DNA from 4 places in the Neobacillus sp. PVCKKU3 genome. Region 2 is predicted to be linked to each of the others. Evidence: riboswitches for the same ligand, from Rfam matches in the RefSeq annotation. Region 2 holds a riboswitch; each other region holds the start of a gene.
What was found. Region 2 has a riboswitch for S-adenosylmethionine ahead of ACNQGS_RS15340 (methionine ABC transporter ATP-binding protein). Riboswitches for the same ligand answer to the same signal wherever they lie in the genome.

Region 1 (4,216 bases), on a different contig from region 2:
TTTTAATTCCTTCAGATAGGGTATCAGGTTCTGGAACAAACTGATAGGTTAGATAATGCTGCAAGGAATCATAATCCAGCACATCATTTTTAAGAGCCAGCAAAATGCTCTTTTTCTCAGAAGCAAAGAAGGTTCTGTCACCATCCTCCATATAAAAGAATGGTTTAATTCCAAACGGATCTCGAGCCCCATAAAGTGTTTGTTCCTGCTTATCCCAGATAACAAAAGCAAACATCCCGCGCAAGCGTTCAACTGCTTTTTCCTTTAGATGGCTGTAGAGAGCAATGATAACCTCTGTATCAGAGCTTGTGGAAAAAGTTAGTCCTTCTTTGAGCAACTCTTCACGAAGCTCGACATAGTTATAAATTTCACCGTTAAAAATAATCCAGTATCTTTCGTTTTCATACGTTAGCGGCTGGTGCCCGGATTCAATATCAATGATACTTAACCGGCGGAAACCAAATTGAATATGATCATCATCATAATAACCATCATCATCTGGTCCACGATGGGTTATAATATCGTTCATATTTTTAAAAAGCTGCTTTTCTTCGTCACGATAATTTTGCGTTTTGTCATGTACACAACCGATAAAACCGCACATTATGTACCTCACCTACTCTATTTCAAAATATCCTTTTGTAAAAACATACTCTCTAATACTACCACTTTTTTTTCAAAAATGGCACTGTGAACAAAAGGAAAATCATGTATCATCATTTTTCACTTCAATAGTCCTACTTAAACATTTTATTCCAATTTTTAAAACACTGAACAAGAAAATAGACGTTTAATGAAAAATGGGAGTTACACCTTAATGCAACTCCCACTCCATATTATTTTCCTTCTGCCTGCTCACGTAATGCATCTGCCTTATCAGTGCGTTCCCAAGGAAGATCAACATCCGTACGGCCAAAATGTCCGTAAGCTGCTGTTTGCTTATAAATGGGGCGGCGTAAATCCAGCATTTTAATGATTCCTGCAGGGCGCAGGTCGAAGTTTTTACTTACTAAGTCAACCAATACCTGTTCGCTGACTTTGCCTGTGCCAAAAGTATCGATGGAAATCGATACCGGTCTTGCTACACCAATCGCATAGGCAAGCTGGACTTCACATTTTTCAGCTAAACCTGCTGCGACAATATTTTTAGCAACATAACGTGCAGCATAAGCGGCAGAACGGTCAACCTTTGTCGGGTCCTTACCGGAAAAAGCGCCGCCGCCGTGACGGGCATAGCCTCCGTAAGTATCCACGATAATTTTACGGCCAGTCAGTCCTGCATCCCCCTGCGGTCCGCCGATTACGAAGCGGCCGGTTGGGTTTATAAAATATTTTGTATTTTCATCGATTAATTCTTTTGGTACAACCGGATTAATAACATGTTCCTTAACATTGCGCTGGATTTGCTCTAGTCCAATTTCCGGATGGTGCTGGGTGGAAATAACAATTGTATCAATCCGAACCGGTTTGTTGTTCTCATCGTATTCGACCGTTACTTGTGTTTTTCCGTCCGGACGAAGGTATGGAAGGATATCCTCTTTACGAACCTCCGTCAACCGGCGGGCAAGCTTATGGGCTAAAGATATCGGAAGAGGCATCAGCTCTTTCGTTTCGTTACAGGCGAAGCCGAACATTAAACCTTGGTCACCTGCACCAATTGCTTCAATTTCTTTATCTGACATTTGACCTTCACGAGCTTCAAGTGCTTGATTGACACCCATAGCAATGTCAGGAGACTGTTCATCAATAGAGGTTAACACCGCACATGTTTCCGAATCAAAGCCATATTTCGCACGAACATAGCCAATTTCTTTGATCGTCTCACGAACAATTTTTGGGATATCTACATATGTAGAGGTAGTGATTTCGCCGGCAACTAGAACTAAGCCGGTCGTTACTGATGTTTCAGCAGCTACGCGGGCATTTGCATCCTTTGCTAGAATGGCGTCTAAAATAGAATCAGAAATCTGGTCACAAATCTTATCAGGATGACCTTCAGTTACTGATTCAGAAGTGAACAAATGGCGTTTTAGTGACATCTGAATTCCTCCTATAATAATGAAATAATGAGGCTCACTTTTCAAAGGTTAACACCCTTTCCAAATAACCTCCATTTTGATACGGAACTCATCCCTAATAGTATGAAATAAACATCAGGTTTTTATGAAATACTACCGAAAAAACCCAACCGAGATTCTTTAGAAGATTAGTAAAGCGATTCAAACAGCACGTGTGTTTGCCAAATAGACAAAAAAACCTTTCCATGAGGAAAGGTTGAATGCAAACATTTTGCGTGCCTTTCACTCTTATCGTTCAAGGACTAGCCTTGCATCAGGTTGAGCACCTTTGCCCGAAAAACGACTAAAAATAGACATTTTCCTAGTTGCAGGTTGCTGGGTTTCATAGGGCCTGTCCCTCCACCAGCTCGGGATAAGAGAGTATCCGTTCAAGGTTAAATCATACCCCAGATTCTTAAAGTATGTCAATGTATTTTTTAGCAACATTAACCAAAATATACAATGGAGTATGATACAAAATATGCTTAAACTGTTTTTTTCATGACTTTTTAATCACCTTTAGAATAAGGTATAAAATACAGCATAATTTCGCTAATTAGTATAGACTATTATTTTAATTGTGTTATACTATTCAATATTAATATATCAAATTAAAAAAACCATAAAAAGGAAGGTTCATTAAATGAATTCTGTTCATATCCCAAATGAATTAAAGGAATTACTTAATGAAAGTAATGTCCAAGTCCAATTATCTGTGCCGCAGCTAGTTGAAAAAATCCTCAGCAGAAAAGAAGGGACACTCACTTCCACCGGAGCGGTTCGTGTTTCAACAGGAAAATATACTGGGCGGTCTCCAGAAGACAAATTCACTGTTTTGGAGGAGTCAACCAAAGATAAAATTGCCTGGGGTTCTTTAAATCAGCCAATCTCACAAGAGACTTTCGATCATCTTTATAATAAGGTATTAGAATACTTAAAACAGCAAGAAGAAGTATATGTATTTAAAGGCTTTGCTGGTGCTGATAAGAAATCACAACTGCCGATTCAAGTCATAAATGAATTTGCTTGGCATAATCTTTTTGCCCACCAGTTGTTCATTCGGCCTTCGGAAGATGAACTTCTGACTCATGAAGCTGAATTTACAGTAATTTCTGCCCCTAATTTCAAAGCAAACCCGGCAGTCGACGGTACGAATTCTGAAACCTTCATTATTATATCATTTGAACGCCGCGTAGTTCTAATTGGAGGAACTGAATATGCGGGGGAAATGAAAAAATCAATTTTCTCTGTCATGAACTATTTACTGCCTGAAAACAATATTTTCTCTATGCACTGTTCAGCGAATGTCGGCATTGAAGGGGATGTAGCATTATTCTTCGGTTTATCCGGAACTGGAAAAACAACTCTTTCCGCAGACCCTAATCGCCGTCTAATCGGCGATGATGAGCACGGCTGGTCATCAAATGGCGTCTTTAATATTGAAGGCGGCTGCTATGCAAAATGTATTAATCTATCCCGTGAAAAAGAACCGCAAATCTTTGATGCCATCCGTTTCGGGACCGTTCTTGAAAATGTTGTGATTAACCAGGAATCGAGAATTCCGGATTACGATGATGGAACATTAACAGAAAACACTCGGGCCGCATATCCAATGGAGGCCATTGATAATATTGTCCAGCCTAGCATTGCCGGGCACCCGAATACCATTGTGTTTTTAACTGCAGATGCATTTGGTGTTCTTCCGCCAATCGCTAAATTAACAAGGGAACAAGCCATGTACCATTTCTTAAGCGGATTTACATCAAAGCTTGCTGGAACAGAGCGTGGCATTACTTCACCGCAGGCAACCTTCTCAACCTGTTTTGGTGCACCATTCCTGCCGCTGCCGGCTACACGCTATGCCGAAATGCTAGGAGAAAAAATACTTGAGCATAACGTTAATGTGTTTTTGGTTAATACAGGCTGGACTGGCGGAGAATACGGCGTCGGCAATCGTATGAAACTCTCATATACAAGAGCAATGGTGCAGGCAGCTCTTGAAGGAGAACTAAATCACGTAGAAACTGTTAAGGATACATTCTTTGGCCTAAATATCCCGCTCCATATTGCTGGGGTCCCTGATGAAGTGCTTCAGCCGATTAAAACATGGGCGGATCCTAATGCTTATGAAAAAAAGGCAAAAGAATTGGCAGAGCAAT
Region 2 (4,216 bases):
CAAAAGGTAATTGTAATTGGGGCAGGAATACTCGGAGCATCCACTGCTTATCACCTTGCAAAATGGGGGGCCGAGGTTATCATAGTGGACCGGCATGTCCCCGGTCAAGCCACTGACGCGGCTGCGGGGATTGTTTGCCCATGGTTGTCCCAACGTCGTAATAAAGCCTGGTACCAGTTGGTTAAAGGTGGAGCCCGGTATTATCCAGAATTAATAGTTCAGTTAGAAGCAGATGGGGAAAAAGATACGGGTTATAAACGAGTTGGGGCATTAAGTATTCACACTGATCCAGCAAAGTTGGAAAAGATGGCAGAACGGGCACGGACCCGTTGGGAGGATGCTCCCGAAATCGGCGAAATAACAATTTTATCACCAACTGAAACGAATCGACTTTTTCCGCCGTTGTCCGATGAATTTGGGGCAGTTTATGTTAGTGGCGGGGCACGTGTAAATGGCCGGGCTTTACGTAATGCACTAGTTAACGCTGCAGTAAAGCATGGAGCCCAAGTTGTTAAAGGGGATGCCTCATTAATCAGTAGTGGCAATAAAGTCCAAGGGGTAAAAGTGGATGAAAAAACATTTTCTGCTGATCAAGTTATTGTTACAGCAGGGGCTTGGGCAAAGGAATTTTTGTCTCCATTAGGAGTTGAATTTTTGGTAAGGCCACAGAAGGCGCAAATAATTCATTTACAAATGCAAGACATCGATACAAATTCGTGGCCGGTGGTCATGCCGCCATCCGATCAATACATTCTATCCTTTGAAGGTGGACGTGTTGTCATTGGAGCAACACACGAAAATGATGCTGGATTTGATAATCGGGTAACGGCTGGAGGTGTCCAAGAAATCTTAAATAAAGCTTTGGCAGTCGCTCCTGGACTTGCCAGTGGAATGATATTGGAAACTAGGGTAGGGTTTCGTCCTTTTACTCCCGGTTTTCTTCCTATTATTGGAGCTATTCCGAATTATGAAGGAATCTTATTAGCGAATGGTCTAGGATCATCAGGATTAACCAGCGGACCATATTTAGGGGCAGAACTCGCTAAACTAGCACTCGGAAAACAATTGGAAATTGATATTCATAACTATGATGTTGCTGGTGCTTTAGCCTAATGTTATGCACAAAGAGCTTTTCATGCGAAAAGCTCTTTTCTAATCGAACAAAAAAATTTTTTATTTAATAATAAGTTGATATGACAATATTGAAAACGCTATCGGGTAAATTGCGCTATAATTTAGATGATTGACAAAACAAAAATAGATTTGTACTATCTTAATATAACTTAATTATTTGTTAATTTAATTTTCTTATCCAGAGCGACCGAGGGACATGGCCCGATGACGTCCGGCAACCCCCGATTGGGAAGGTGCCAATTCCTGCAGAATGACTGTACTTTCATTCTGAAAGATAAGCCGAAATTCTATTTAATTTCGACGCCCCTTTCAGAATGAATGGGGCTTTTTGTTTGGGTATAAAGTCTAGTTTAGATATCGGAAAAATGAGGTAATCAGTATGATTGATATAAAGAACCTTAGCAAAATTTATAAGACAAAAAAGGGTGAAGTAAAAGGTGTTGATAATGTTTCACTAACCGTTCAGGAAGGTGAAATCTTTGGAATCGTCGGGTACTCTGGTGCCGGAAAAAGCTCACTGCTTCGCTGTATCAATCTGTTAGAGAGGCCAACCTCTGGCAGTATAACGGTCGATGGCACTGACTTGACATCCCTAAGAGGCGAGCAATTACGATCTTCACGTTTAAAAATAGGCATGATTTTTCAACACTTTTACCTAATCAGCCAAAAAACAGTCTATGAAAATATTGCTTTTTCCTTAAAAGCCGCCAACTATCCTAAGGATCAAGTAAGGAAACGCGTGGAGGAACTTCTGGAAATGGTCGCCCTATCCGATAAGCGTGATGTCTACCCATCACAGCTCAGCGGTGGTCAGAAACAACGAGTCGGTATTGCAAGGGCTCTCGCAAATAATCCGAAGGTGCTTTTATGTGACGAAGCAACATCAGCACTTGACCCTACGACAACAAAGTCGATACTAAATCTATTGAAAAAAATCAATAAAGAACTCAACATCACCATTGTATTGATCACTCACGAGATGGATGTTGTTAAAGAAATCTGCAGCCGGATGGCAATTATGCAGGATGGACGAGTTGTGGAAGAAGGTTCGGTATATGACATTTTTGCCAACCCGCATACAGCACTTACAAAAGAATTTATAGAAAGTGTTGTAACTCTTGAAATCCCGGAAGTTATTCTAAAAAGCTGCCAGGGTCCAATTGTGAAAGTGACCTTCAAAGGAAAAGTCGCTGGAGAGGGGGTCATTTCTGATACTCTTCAACAATTTAACGTAAAAGGTAATTTTCTGCATGGTTCAATAGAATATATTCAAGAGCAACCGCTTGGTATTTTCATAATGGAGCTAAAAGGACAAAAAGAGGAAATAGAAAAAGCCCTAAATTATATTGAAAACCGGGCAGCACAGGTGGAGGTGTTACACAATGGGCTTTGATTTTGCACATCTGATGGAGCTTATTCCGGATATCAATAAAGCATTTTTTCAAACCATCTATATGATTGCGATTTCGTTGGTCGTATCGACGATAATCGGATTGCCGGTTGGGATATTGCTTTACATAACCGATAAAGGATTGTTTATGGAAAATCGAGCCGTCCAGAATGTCCTGGGTTTTATTGTCAATATGGTCCGGTCGATTCCTTTCATTATATTATTGGTGGCATTGCTCCCACTGACAAACTTACTCGTCGGGACTACCATAGGCCCAACTGCCGCCAGTGTTTCGCTATCGGTTGCGGCAATTCCGTTTTTTGCAAGGATTGTTGAAAATGCACTGAGAGAAATTGACAAAGGCGTAATCGAAGCAGCTATTGCTGCCGGGGCAACCCCGTGGATGATTATAAAAGATGTCCTATTACTTGAAGCCAGATCCGGTATCATCTCAGGTGTCACGTTAACACTCATTAGTTTAGTTGGTTTCTCGGCCATGGCCGGTACAGTCGGCGGCGGCGGTATTGGAGACTTGGCGATTCGCTTCGGTTATTATCGATACGACAATACCATCATGATTTCAACAGTTTTAATCTTAATTATTTTAGTTCAGGTCATTCAGCTTCTTGGTGACTATATCGCCAAAGTTGTAGATAAAAGAAGATAAATAAAGGGGAGAAATTATTATGAAAAAATGGTTAACAAGCATTTTATTACTTTGTGTAGTCTTTGCATTAGCAGCATGCGGAAACTCCGAGGACAAAACAGCAAGCGGCAAGGAAAAAGCAACAGAATCAAAAGAAATTAAAATAGGCGCGACTGCAGGCCCATATAGCGACATGGTAACAAAAGCGATTAAACCAGGCCTAGAGAAAAAAGGCTACAAAGTTGAAATTGTTGAATTCAGTGACTATATCCAGCCAAACAAAGCATTAAACAATGGCGATATCGATGCCAACCTGTTCCAGCACACGATTTACCTTCAAAATTTCGCGAAAGAAAACAACATGGATTTAACAGCACTTATTTCTGTGCCAACTGCACCAATGGGGATTTATTCAAACACAATAAAATCGATTAAAGATGTAAAAGAAGGGGCAACTGTTACACTTCCAAACGACCCGACAAATGCAGCACGTGCATTAAACACACTTCGTGATGCAGGGCTTATCACTATCAAAGCAGATGCAGATCCACTAAAAGTATCTGAAAAAGACATCGCTGAAAACAAGAAAAACCTAAAGTTCCAGCCTATCGAAGCAGGCCAGCTTCCACGTTCAGTTGAAAGTGCAGATTTAGCTGCAGTACCAGGAAACTTTGCTCTTGCAGCAAAAATGAATCTTCTTGATGCCTTAACGCTTGAAAACATGGCAGACAATTACCGCAATATTGTGGCAGTTAAAACAAGCAACAAAGATTCACAGTTATCAAAAGATCTGAAAGCTGTTGTTGAATCAGCAGATTTCGAAAAAGTCATCGATGATCAGTTTAAAGGTTTTGGAAAACCAAGCTGGATGAAAAAGTAATTTTTAAATCAAAAGGGTATGGACGAGATCCATATCCTTTTTTCATTGGATACGCCAATAAAGATTGGAGAATCCTAAAGGAAAAAGGAGGATTTTAAATGAGTTTTTTCAAAGGAAATGAAGAAAAGGAAAATCTTGAAGCGGTTCTTAAAGATTCTATAGAAAT
Region 3 (4,216 bases), on a different contig from region 2:
GATCTAATTCCACGATAACTGATGGCCGTTCCTGCACAATATCTTGAAGAGGGGTGTAGTCCCGCTTGGCAGGACGATCTTCAACTATGATTTTCTTTGGTTTTAATTCTACTATTTTATCTGTTATCGGAGTGCTGTTTTTTAATTCGGTGGCAAATGCCCTGATGTGTTCAGGTGTTGTGCCGCAGCATCCTCCTAAAAGTCGGACACCTTGCTTGCGGAATTCAGCCGCAGACCTGCGGAAGTAATCGGCATCACCATCATAATGAAACTTTCCATCCGTATAAGCAGGGAGACTGGCGTTTGGATAGGCTGAAAGAAAGGCTCGCTTAGGCAGCTCGATTTGTTCGAGCGCAACCAGCATATGATGCGGGCCAAGCCGGCAGTTTAGGCCGACAACGTCAGCGCCTAGCCCTTCAAGTCTCTGCAGAGCATCATTGACAGGAGTACGGTCCTGCAAAATTCCCGGTTCTGCAAGGGAAACTTGCGCAACAATTGGCAGATTGGTTTCCTTTCTGGCGATGGTCAGGACGGTTTCAAGCTCTTCCAGGTCGTAAAAGGTTTCGAGTAAAAGGCCGTCAACTCCCTCTAATAAAAGGCAATACAGCTGCTCGCGAAAGCTCCGTTTAATTTCTTCTATTGAAATGGATTTGGGCTTGATGCCGCGGTTGCCCCCCAAGGTCCCAAGCACATAGGCACGGTTCTCGGCAGCTTTTTTGGCATTTAGTACAGCGGCACTGTTGATGTCCTTGACTGAATCCTCCAGCCCGTATCGTCCAAGCTTTAAATAGTTGGCCGCATAGGTGTTCGTTTGAATAATATCGGCACCGGCATCTATATAGGCTTTATGGATATTCTGAATTTGCTCAGAGCGGGAAAGATTCAATTCTTCAAAACAGGAATCTTTGCCATAGGAATAAAGCATTGTTCCCATGGCCCCGTCGGCAATCAAAATTTGATTTTGTAATTTTTCTAAAAAACTCATCGTTATTCTCCTTGAGAGAGCTTATTCACCTGCAGCTTTTCCAAAGCTTGTGAAAAGTCCTTAATCAAGTCTTCAGGCTTTTCAAGTCCGACTGAAAGTCGCAGCAGGCTCCCAGAAGAGAAGGCAAACCCTTGGGTTCCGCCTTCGAGTTCTGCAATAATATCCTCCAGAGCTTCCCGGGTTGGATTTAAGCTGCGGGCGTAATCGTATTTTCCAAAACTGTCAATTTCAAACTGATGAAAGGTAGATGCATGCTGGATCGGGACACTGACTGCTCCTGTTTGTGCATCCATTTTATGCCGATTATGAAGAAGTCTAGTTTCAAAACTAAATTCTTCGTGTTCCATCACACATTAACTCCTTCAACTAACTTAGCAAAAGCCTGCTCTAGGTCAAAAATAATATCCTCTGCATCTTCAATTCCTACAGAAAAACGCAATAGACGGTTACAGACACCTTGTGCAATTCGGATTTCTTCCGGGATATCAGCGTGGGTCTGGGTCGCTGGATACGTGATAAAGCTTTCGGTTCCGCCAAGGCTTTCAGCAAACGAAATCAGTTTTATGTTTTGTAGGAACGGATTTACCCACGTTTCATCTTTAATACGGAAAGAAACCATTCCGCCTCTTCCTGGATAAAGGACATCTGTCACCGCATCGCTATTGGAAAGAAACTCAACAACAGCCTTAGCGTTTTTCTCATGCCGTTCCATACGGAGCGACAATGTTTTCATCCCGCGCATTAACAACCAGGAATCGAAGGGGCTTAAAACGGCACCCGCACCGTTATGATGGAAGGCCAATGCTTCACAAAGTTCCTTACCCTTCGCGACAATCAGTCCAGCTAGAACATCATTGTGGCCTCCAAGGTATTTCGTTGCACTATGAATCACGATATCTGCACCAAGTGCAATCGGCTGCTGCAGAAGAGGGGTATAGAAGGTGTTGTCCACAATTAACAAAATGTCATGCGATTTGGCAATTTTTGCAATGGCGGCAATATCGGCTTCCTGCATAAGCGGATTAGTTGGTGTCTCCAAGAAGATTGCTTTTGTATTTGGTGTAATGTTGTTTTCAACCTCTTCAGGACAACAGGTATTTACATATTGGCTTTTCAAGCCCCACTTTTGAAAGCCTTTTTCGAGCAAACGGTAGGTTCCGCCATATAAATCCTCGCTGACAAGCCATTCGTCACCAGACTGAAATAAGGAAAGAATTGTTAAAATGGCCCCCATTCCAGAGCTGCAGGCAAAGCCCTGATCTCCACCTTCTAAATCGGCGATGGTTTTCTCAAGCAACTGGCGTGTCGGATTTCCGGTTCGAATATAATCAAAGCCTGTTGATTGTCCAATCCCCTCGTGCCGGAATGCAGTTGAAAAATATACTGGGGGATTAACGGTTCCTGTTGTAGTTTCACTGCGGTTCCCAATTTGAGCAAGTTTCGTATCGATTTTATACATTGTTGTCTACACTCCTTTTTGATATTAAAAAAAGGCCTTCTATAAGAAGAAGACCTTTGCATGTACAATACATCTGTCACTCTTCTTATCTCGCAAATTAGTAACAATTTGCAGGACTTAGCACCGTTTCAATGTTAAAGACATTGAAGGTTGCTGAGGTGTCACCGGGCCCTTCCCTCAACCTCTCTTGATAAGAACATATTAATATTTTGACTATTTATAAAATTTACTACACTATATGAATGGTGTCAATGTATTTTCTTTATTTCTTGTTTAAGTTGTTGAAGTAAGCGTTTTATTGATTTTTTTCCCAGATTTTGAATTTAATATAGTTAATGTATTCTCGGAAATCATCTTTATTTATTCCGTCTTCAATTGCCTTTTCAATAATTTTCTTCCATTCTTCGTCCAGTTCATTTTCGCTGGGGGATAAATCATCATTATCAAGTCCAGTCAGCAAATATTCTAAAGTGACATCTAAAGGTCTTGCCACTTTTTGTAAAAAATAAATGGATGGGTTTTTATTAAGGTTCCGCTCGATGTAACTTAGATATGATTTTGAGACGTTCGCGAGTTCAGCAAGCTCAGTTATCGAAAAATTTTTTTGCTTTCGTAATTTTTTTATTCGTTCACCAATCATAGTAATCTCCCTTATTCCCTAATTTCAATTGATTGTTTGTTCCAGGAACCGGCCTGAAAGAAACTAAGAATAATTAATTTTGACTGAAACGATGAAGATCGCCAAAAGACTTGAATATAAGATTTAGAGGAAAAATTAATCTAAATAAATAGGTTTCTAAAAACTTTGATATTGGAAGGTCGAATTTGGTGAATATGTAAAATAATTATTTTTCCACAGTTAAGAATATTATAACTTACTTTTAGTTCTCTTTAAAGAACAAATCGAAAGAGAGCTATACAATATTTTTACTTGATTTTCATAAAGAAGAGGTTAAAGGCTGTGCAATATAAAGAATTGCAGTAAATATTTTATGGATATTTCAATAAAAAAGTGAGTCGAAAAATTTAACCTTAGTTGTTCTTTACCAAGAACTATTCGTTTGTTATAATGTTAATAATGAAAGAGGGATTCATATTAATAAAAGTTAGGAAAAAAGATTTAGGTAAAATTGACCAATTTATATTATTGGTATTTTTTTAATAATTACGTTCTTTATATAGCACGTGTTTTGTTGTCTAACGAACAATCGCAATTTCTATTAATAATGGGTGATGTCTCCTTACCACTATCAATGGAGGCACTCGGTCATGCTGTGGGTTGAGAAGAACCTTAGACGCTTGTCGTCGATAGTGTGATGTGAGGGGGGGTTGGATGCCCTGTTTTACCATTAAAGCTTTTGCTTAGGCGGGATTCAAGAACTCTTCTAATCAAAAGCTTTAATTTAATAATCAGCATTAACATGTTATTTATTGCACCTAAAAAGGGGGGGGATTATGACCTACCGACAGAGATTGTCTATATTTTTTTTGGTTGATTCTTGTATCGTCATTAGTGTTATCTTTTTCAGCCGATTTCTGGTTGATGCAACTACAAATGTGTTCACCGTCTTGAATTTATTTACTTCAATCGCCATTTTATTAAGTCATCATACTTTTTCATTTATATTTAGGCTTTATAAAAAAGCCTGGCAATATGCCAGTATAGGGGAATCCATCCTTATTTTAAAGGTAGTTACATCTACTATCCTAATGGCGGCTGTTTTGCAGAAGCTGTTTTTCTATAAAGTTGATTTCAGGCTCTTGGCTGTCAT
Region 4 (4,216 bases), on a different contig from region 2:
TTTATATTGGGAGGGAATAAGAACTATGTCAGAAAAACAAAAGAAGTTAAGGTTTGAAACATTAAGTGTTCACGGTGGCCTCTCACCAGACCCAGTAACAGGAGCACGGGCGCTACCTATCTATCAAAATAACGCCTACCAATTCAAAAGCACAGAGCATGCTGCCAACCTATTCGCCTTAGCAGAACCTGGGTACATATACACAAGGATTCACAATCCGACCACAACTGTTTTTGAAGAAAGAGTATCGCTTCTAGAAGGCGGCGTTGGCGCACTGGCAGTGGCAAGCGGAATGTCTGCCATCACATTGGCCATCTTAAACATTGCCGAAGCGGGTGATGAGATTGTTGCTGCATCCAATCTATATGGTGGAACGTATAATCTATTTGCAGTGACCCTGCCTAAATACGGGATTAATGTGAAGTTTGTCGACCCTGAGAATCCGGAAAACTTCCGTGCCGCCATTACGGAAAAAACAAAAGCTGTTTTTGCTGAAACGATCGGCAATCCAAGCTTAAGAATCCTTGATATTGAAAAGGTAGCCAATATTGCTCATGAAGCAGGGGTTCCTCTTATCGTGGACAATACCTTTGCAACACCATACTTGTGCCGTCCGATTGAGCATGGCGCTGATATCGTCGTTCACTCCGCAACCAAGTGGATATTAGGTAATGGAACAACTACAGGGGGCATCATTGTCGACGGAGGCAAGTTCGATTGGAATTCACCGAAATTCCCAGGCTTAACAACGCCAGACTCCAGCTATCATGACCTTGTTTATGCAGAGGCTCTTGGACCGGTTGCTTATATTATTAAGGCACGCGTACAGCTTCTCCGCGACATGGGGCCTGCTTTAAGCCCGCAAAGCTCATTCCAGTTTGTTCTTGGGTTAGAAACGCTTCATGTACGGATGAAAGAGCATGTCGCCAACACCCAAAAGGTAGTGGAATACTTGCATAATCATCCTGCGGTTGAATGGGTTTCATATCCGGGGTATCCATCACATCCTGATTACGAATTGGCGCAAAAATATTTACCTAAGGGCGCTGGTTCAATGGTTGTATTTGGCATTAAAGGCGGAAGAGAAGCCGGTGCGAAATTAATCGATGCGATCACCCTATGGGCGCACGTGGCCAATGTCGGCGATGCCAAGAGCTTAATTATCCATCCGGCAAGCACCACACACCAGCAGCTGGATGCGGAAGGATTAAAGTCAGCGGGTGTTTCTGAAGACTTGATCCGTCTTTCCATTGGAATCGAAAATGTTGAGGACCTAGTGGAAGATTTAGAGGATGCAATCGAAGCTGCAACAGGCTTAACATCTTTAAAAACAAATGCCTAAATTTTCCTTAAATAGTTTTTTGAAAATGTAGAATTTTGTCGTTGACACTACTATCTAACCGTGATACTATTACTTTCATAATAATAGTATTAATGCATGGATAATTAAATATAGGATAGCTTTTGCTCTTATCAAGAGAGGTGGAGGGATGTGCCCTATGAAGCCCGGCAACCGTCAATTTTATTGAAATGGTGCCAATTCACACAAAGCCTGCGGCTTTGAAAGATGGGAGAAAGGATTCATTTGATAATGATGCCTTTCTGCCTTTGCGGAGAGGCTTTTTATTTTACTAAAATAGAATTCTTTCATGAAAATTATCAAATCCTATAATAAGGACAAGAAGTAGGTGATTCAATGATTTCCATTAAAAATGTACGAAAGATTTTTTCTACCAAGCAGGGACAGCTAAAAGCTGTTGATGAAGTAAACCTGGATATAAAAGAAGGAGAAATCTTTGGTGTGATCGGATATAGCGGGGCTGGTAAAAGTACCTTAATCCGCATGTTAAATGGCCTTGAGCTGCCTACGGGTGGAACTGTCAACGTGGCTGGCCGGGAGATTTCAAAAATAAAGGGTGCAGAGCTTAGAAAAGCCCGTCAGGAAATCAGCATGATTTTCCAGCACTTCAATCTACTTTGGTCAAGAACAGTCAGTGAAAATATCGCGTTTCCATTAGAAATTGCCGGTGTGAGCGCTCCGGAAAGGAAAAAACGAGTTGAAGAGTTGATCAAGTTAGTTGGCCTTGAGGGCAGAGGTGACGCCTACCCTTCACAGTTAAGCGGTGGGCAGAAGCAGCGGGTCGGGATTGCCCGGGCCCTTGCCAATAACCCAAAGGTGCTTTTATGTGACGAGGCAACATCAGCACTCGACCCGCAAACAACAGACTCTATTCTCGACCTTTTAGTGAATATCAATAAACAATTCGGCTTAACGATTGTGCTGATTACTCACGAAATGCACGTCATCCGGAAAATCTGTCATCGAGTAGCGGTCATGGAAAGTGGGCGGATTGTCGAGCTTGGTCCGGTGCTTGATGTATTTAAAAACCCTCAGCAGCCGATTACGAAACGGTTTGTCCAGCAGGTAACCGAACCGGAAAAAACAAAGGAAACAGCAGAGCATTTGCTTGAGCGCTATCCGCATGGAAAGGTCATTCAACTATCGTTTCTTGGGGAAGCAACAGAGCAGCCATTAATCACACGTGTGATTCGTGATTATGATGTCGTAGTAAATATTCTCCAAGGTAATATTTCACATACGCAAAACGGGTCTTATGGAACATTATTTATTCATTTGGATGGCCAAGCTAATGAAATTCAGAAAGCCATCGATTATATTCACTCGCAGCAAGTGGGCGTGGAGGTGATCAGTAATGGCTGACTTTATGGAATTAGTTAAGTGGGATGAGCTGTTACTGGCAACACGTGAAACGATCTATATGACCGCTATCTCGGTCCTTGCGACATTTATTTTGGGCTTGTTACTAGGCTTGCTGCTATTTCTAACGAGTAAAGGAAACATATGGCAAAGCCGCGGGGTAAACATAATTATTGCTGGCTTTGTAAATATTTTTAGATCCATTCCCTTTATTATTTTAATTGTTTTATTAATCCCTTTTACTAAAGTTCTCGTTGGAACAATGCTCGGTGCCAATGCTGCACTGCCGGCACTGATTATTGGAGCAGCTCCGTTTTATGCTCGAATGGTGGAAATCGCCCTTAGGGAGATTGATAAAGGTGTGATTGAAGCATCCCAATCAATGGGTGCAACACATGGACATATTATTTTTAAGGTATTAATACCAGAATCCTTGCCAGCATTAATTTCCGGGATTACCGTTACGGCGATTTCACTTGTTGGCTTTACTGCAATGGCTGGGGTCATTGGAGCCGGTGGACTTGGTCATTTTGCCTATCTAGAAGGCTTTCAACGCAACAGGCCAATGGTTACATTAGTGGCAACGATTGCTATTTTAATCTTAGTTTTTATTATCCAATTTATTGGAGATTATTTTACAAAGAGAACAGATAAACGTTAACAGGAGGAGAAAAAAATGAAAAAAGTTCTGGGTTTGATCTTCATTGCGTTTACCGTATTTGCCTTAGCGGCCTGCGGCGGTGCAAAAAATGAATCGGCAGATAAAGATGGGAACAAAAAATTAGTTGTTGGTGCAACTGCTGTACCACACGCAGAAGTACTTGAAGCGGCAAAGCCAATATTGAAGAAAAAAGGTATTGATTTGGAAATTCAAGTTTTCCAAGACTATATTCTGCCAAACGTAGCATTAAAGGATAAAGAAATAGATGCAAACTATTTCCAAACACCTGGATATTTAGATCTGCAGATGAAAGAAAATAAAGATTTTGATTTTGTCAGTGTGGGTGGGGTTCATAAAGAACCAATCGGCATTTACTCAAAAAAGTATAAAAGTCTAAAAGATCTTCCAAATGGTGCAACCATTATTATGAGTGATTCTTTAAGCGACCACGGCCGTATCCTGCCGATTTTTGAAAAGGCTGGATTAATCAAGCTTAAAGAAGGCGTTGGTGCAAACGCAAGAATAGATGATATCGTTGAAAATCCAAAGAACCTGAAGTTCCCTAAATTAATTGAAGCAAAATTATTAGCATCTTCCTTTGAAAACGGTGAAGGTGATGCGGTTGCCATTAATACTAACTATGCATTAGAAGGCGGCATTGATATTGGAAAATATGGTATTGCCTTTGAAGGCAGTGACGTGGTTCCAGCCAACCTTGTTGTAGTTCGTTCAGAAGACAAAGACCGTAAAGAAATCAAAACACTTGTAGAGGTTCTTCAATCGAAAGAAATTCAAGATTTTATTAAGGATAAATACAAAGGTGCTGTTATCGCAGC

Region 1: it holds a riboswitch for S-adenosylmethionine, as region 2 does, so the genes downstream of both, metK (methionine adenosyltransferase) here and ACNQGS_RS15340 (methionine ABC transporter ATP-binding protein) in region 2, are expected to answer to the same signal.
Region 3: it holds a riboswitch for S-adenosylmethionine, as region 2 does, so the genes downstream of both, ACNQGS_RS20415 (methionine biosynthesis PLP-dependent protein) here and ACNQGS_RS15340 (methionine ABC transporter ATP-binding protein) in region 2, are expected to answer to the same signal.
Region 4: it holds a riboswitch for S-adenosylmethionine, as region 2 does, so the genes downstream of both, ACNQGS_RS23235 (methionine ABC transporter ATP-binding protein) here and ACNQGS_RS15340 (methionine ABC transporter ATP-binding protein) in region 2, are expected to answer to the same signal.

The regions. Positions count from the first base shown of each region.
Region 1 is NZ_JBLVQN010000005.1:26,405-30,620, reverse strand. Features, by position in the region: gene asnB (asparagine synthase (glutamine-hydrolyzing)) at 1-604, opposite strand, end outside; gene metK (methionine adenosyltransferase) at 837-2,039, opposite strand; SAM riboswitch class I at 2,304-2,437, opposite strand; gene pckA (phosphoenolpyruvate carboxykinase (ATP)) at 2,701-4,216, shown strand, end outside.
Region 2 is NZ_JBLVQN010000021.1:22,233-26,448, forward strand. Features, by position in the region: gene ACNQGS_RS15335 (NAD(P)/FAD-dependent oxidoreductase) at 1-1,113, shown strand, start outside; SAM riboswitch class I at 1,306-1,415, shown strand; gene ACNQGS_RS15340 (methionine ABC transporter ATP-binding protein) at 1,514-2,527, shown strand; gene ACNQGS_RS15345 (methionine ABC transporter permease) at 2,517-3,191, shown strand; gene ACNQGS_RS15350 (MetQ/NlpA family ABC transporter substrate-binding protein) at 3,211-4,050, shown strand; gene ACNQGS_RS15355 (hypothetical protein) at 4,149-4,216, shown strand, end outside.
Region 3 is NZ_JBLVQN010000033.1:51,110-55,325, reverse strand. Features, by position in the region: gene ACNQGS_RS20425 (bifunctional homocysteine S-methyltransferase/methylenetetrahydrofolate reductase) at 1-985, opposite strand, end outside; partial or broken gene ACNQGS_RS20420 (PLP-dependent transferase) at 1,096-1,332, opposite strand; gene ACNQGS_RS20415 (methionine biosynthesis PLP-dependent protein) at 1,332-2,444, opposite strand; SAM riboswitch class I at 2,527-2,641, opposite strand; gene ACNQGS_RS20410 (helix-turn-helix domain-containing protein) at 2,740-3,084, opposite strand; gene ACNQGS_RS20405 (polysaccharide biosynthesis protein) at 3,900-4,216, shown strand, end outside.
Region 4 is NZ_JBLVQN010000043.1:1,877-6,092, forward strand. Features, by position in the region: gene ACNQGS_RS23230 (O-acetylhomoserine aminocarboxypropyltransferase/cysteine synthase family protein) at 26-1,342, shown strand; SAM riboswitch class I at 1,468-1,574, shown strand; gene ACNQGS_RS23235 (methionine ABC transporter ATP-binding protein) at 1,697-2,722, shown strand; gene ACNQGS_RS23240 (methionine ABC transporter permease) at 2,715-3,380, shown strand; gene ACNQGS_RS23245 (MetQ/NlpA family ABC transporter substrate-binding protein) at 3,396-4,216, shown strand, end outside.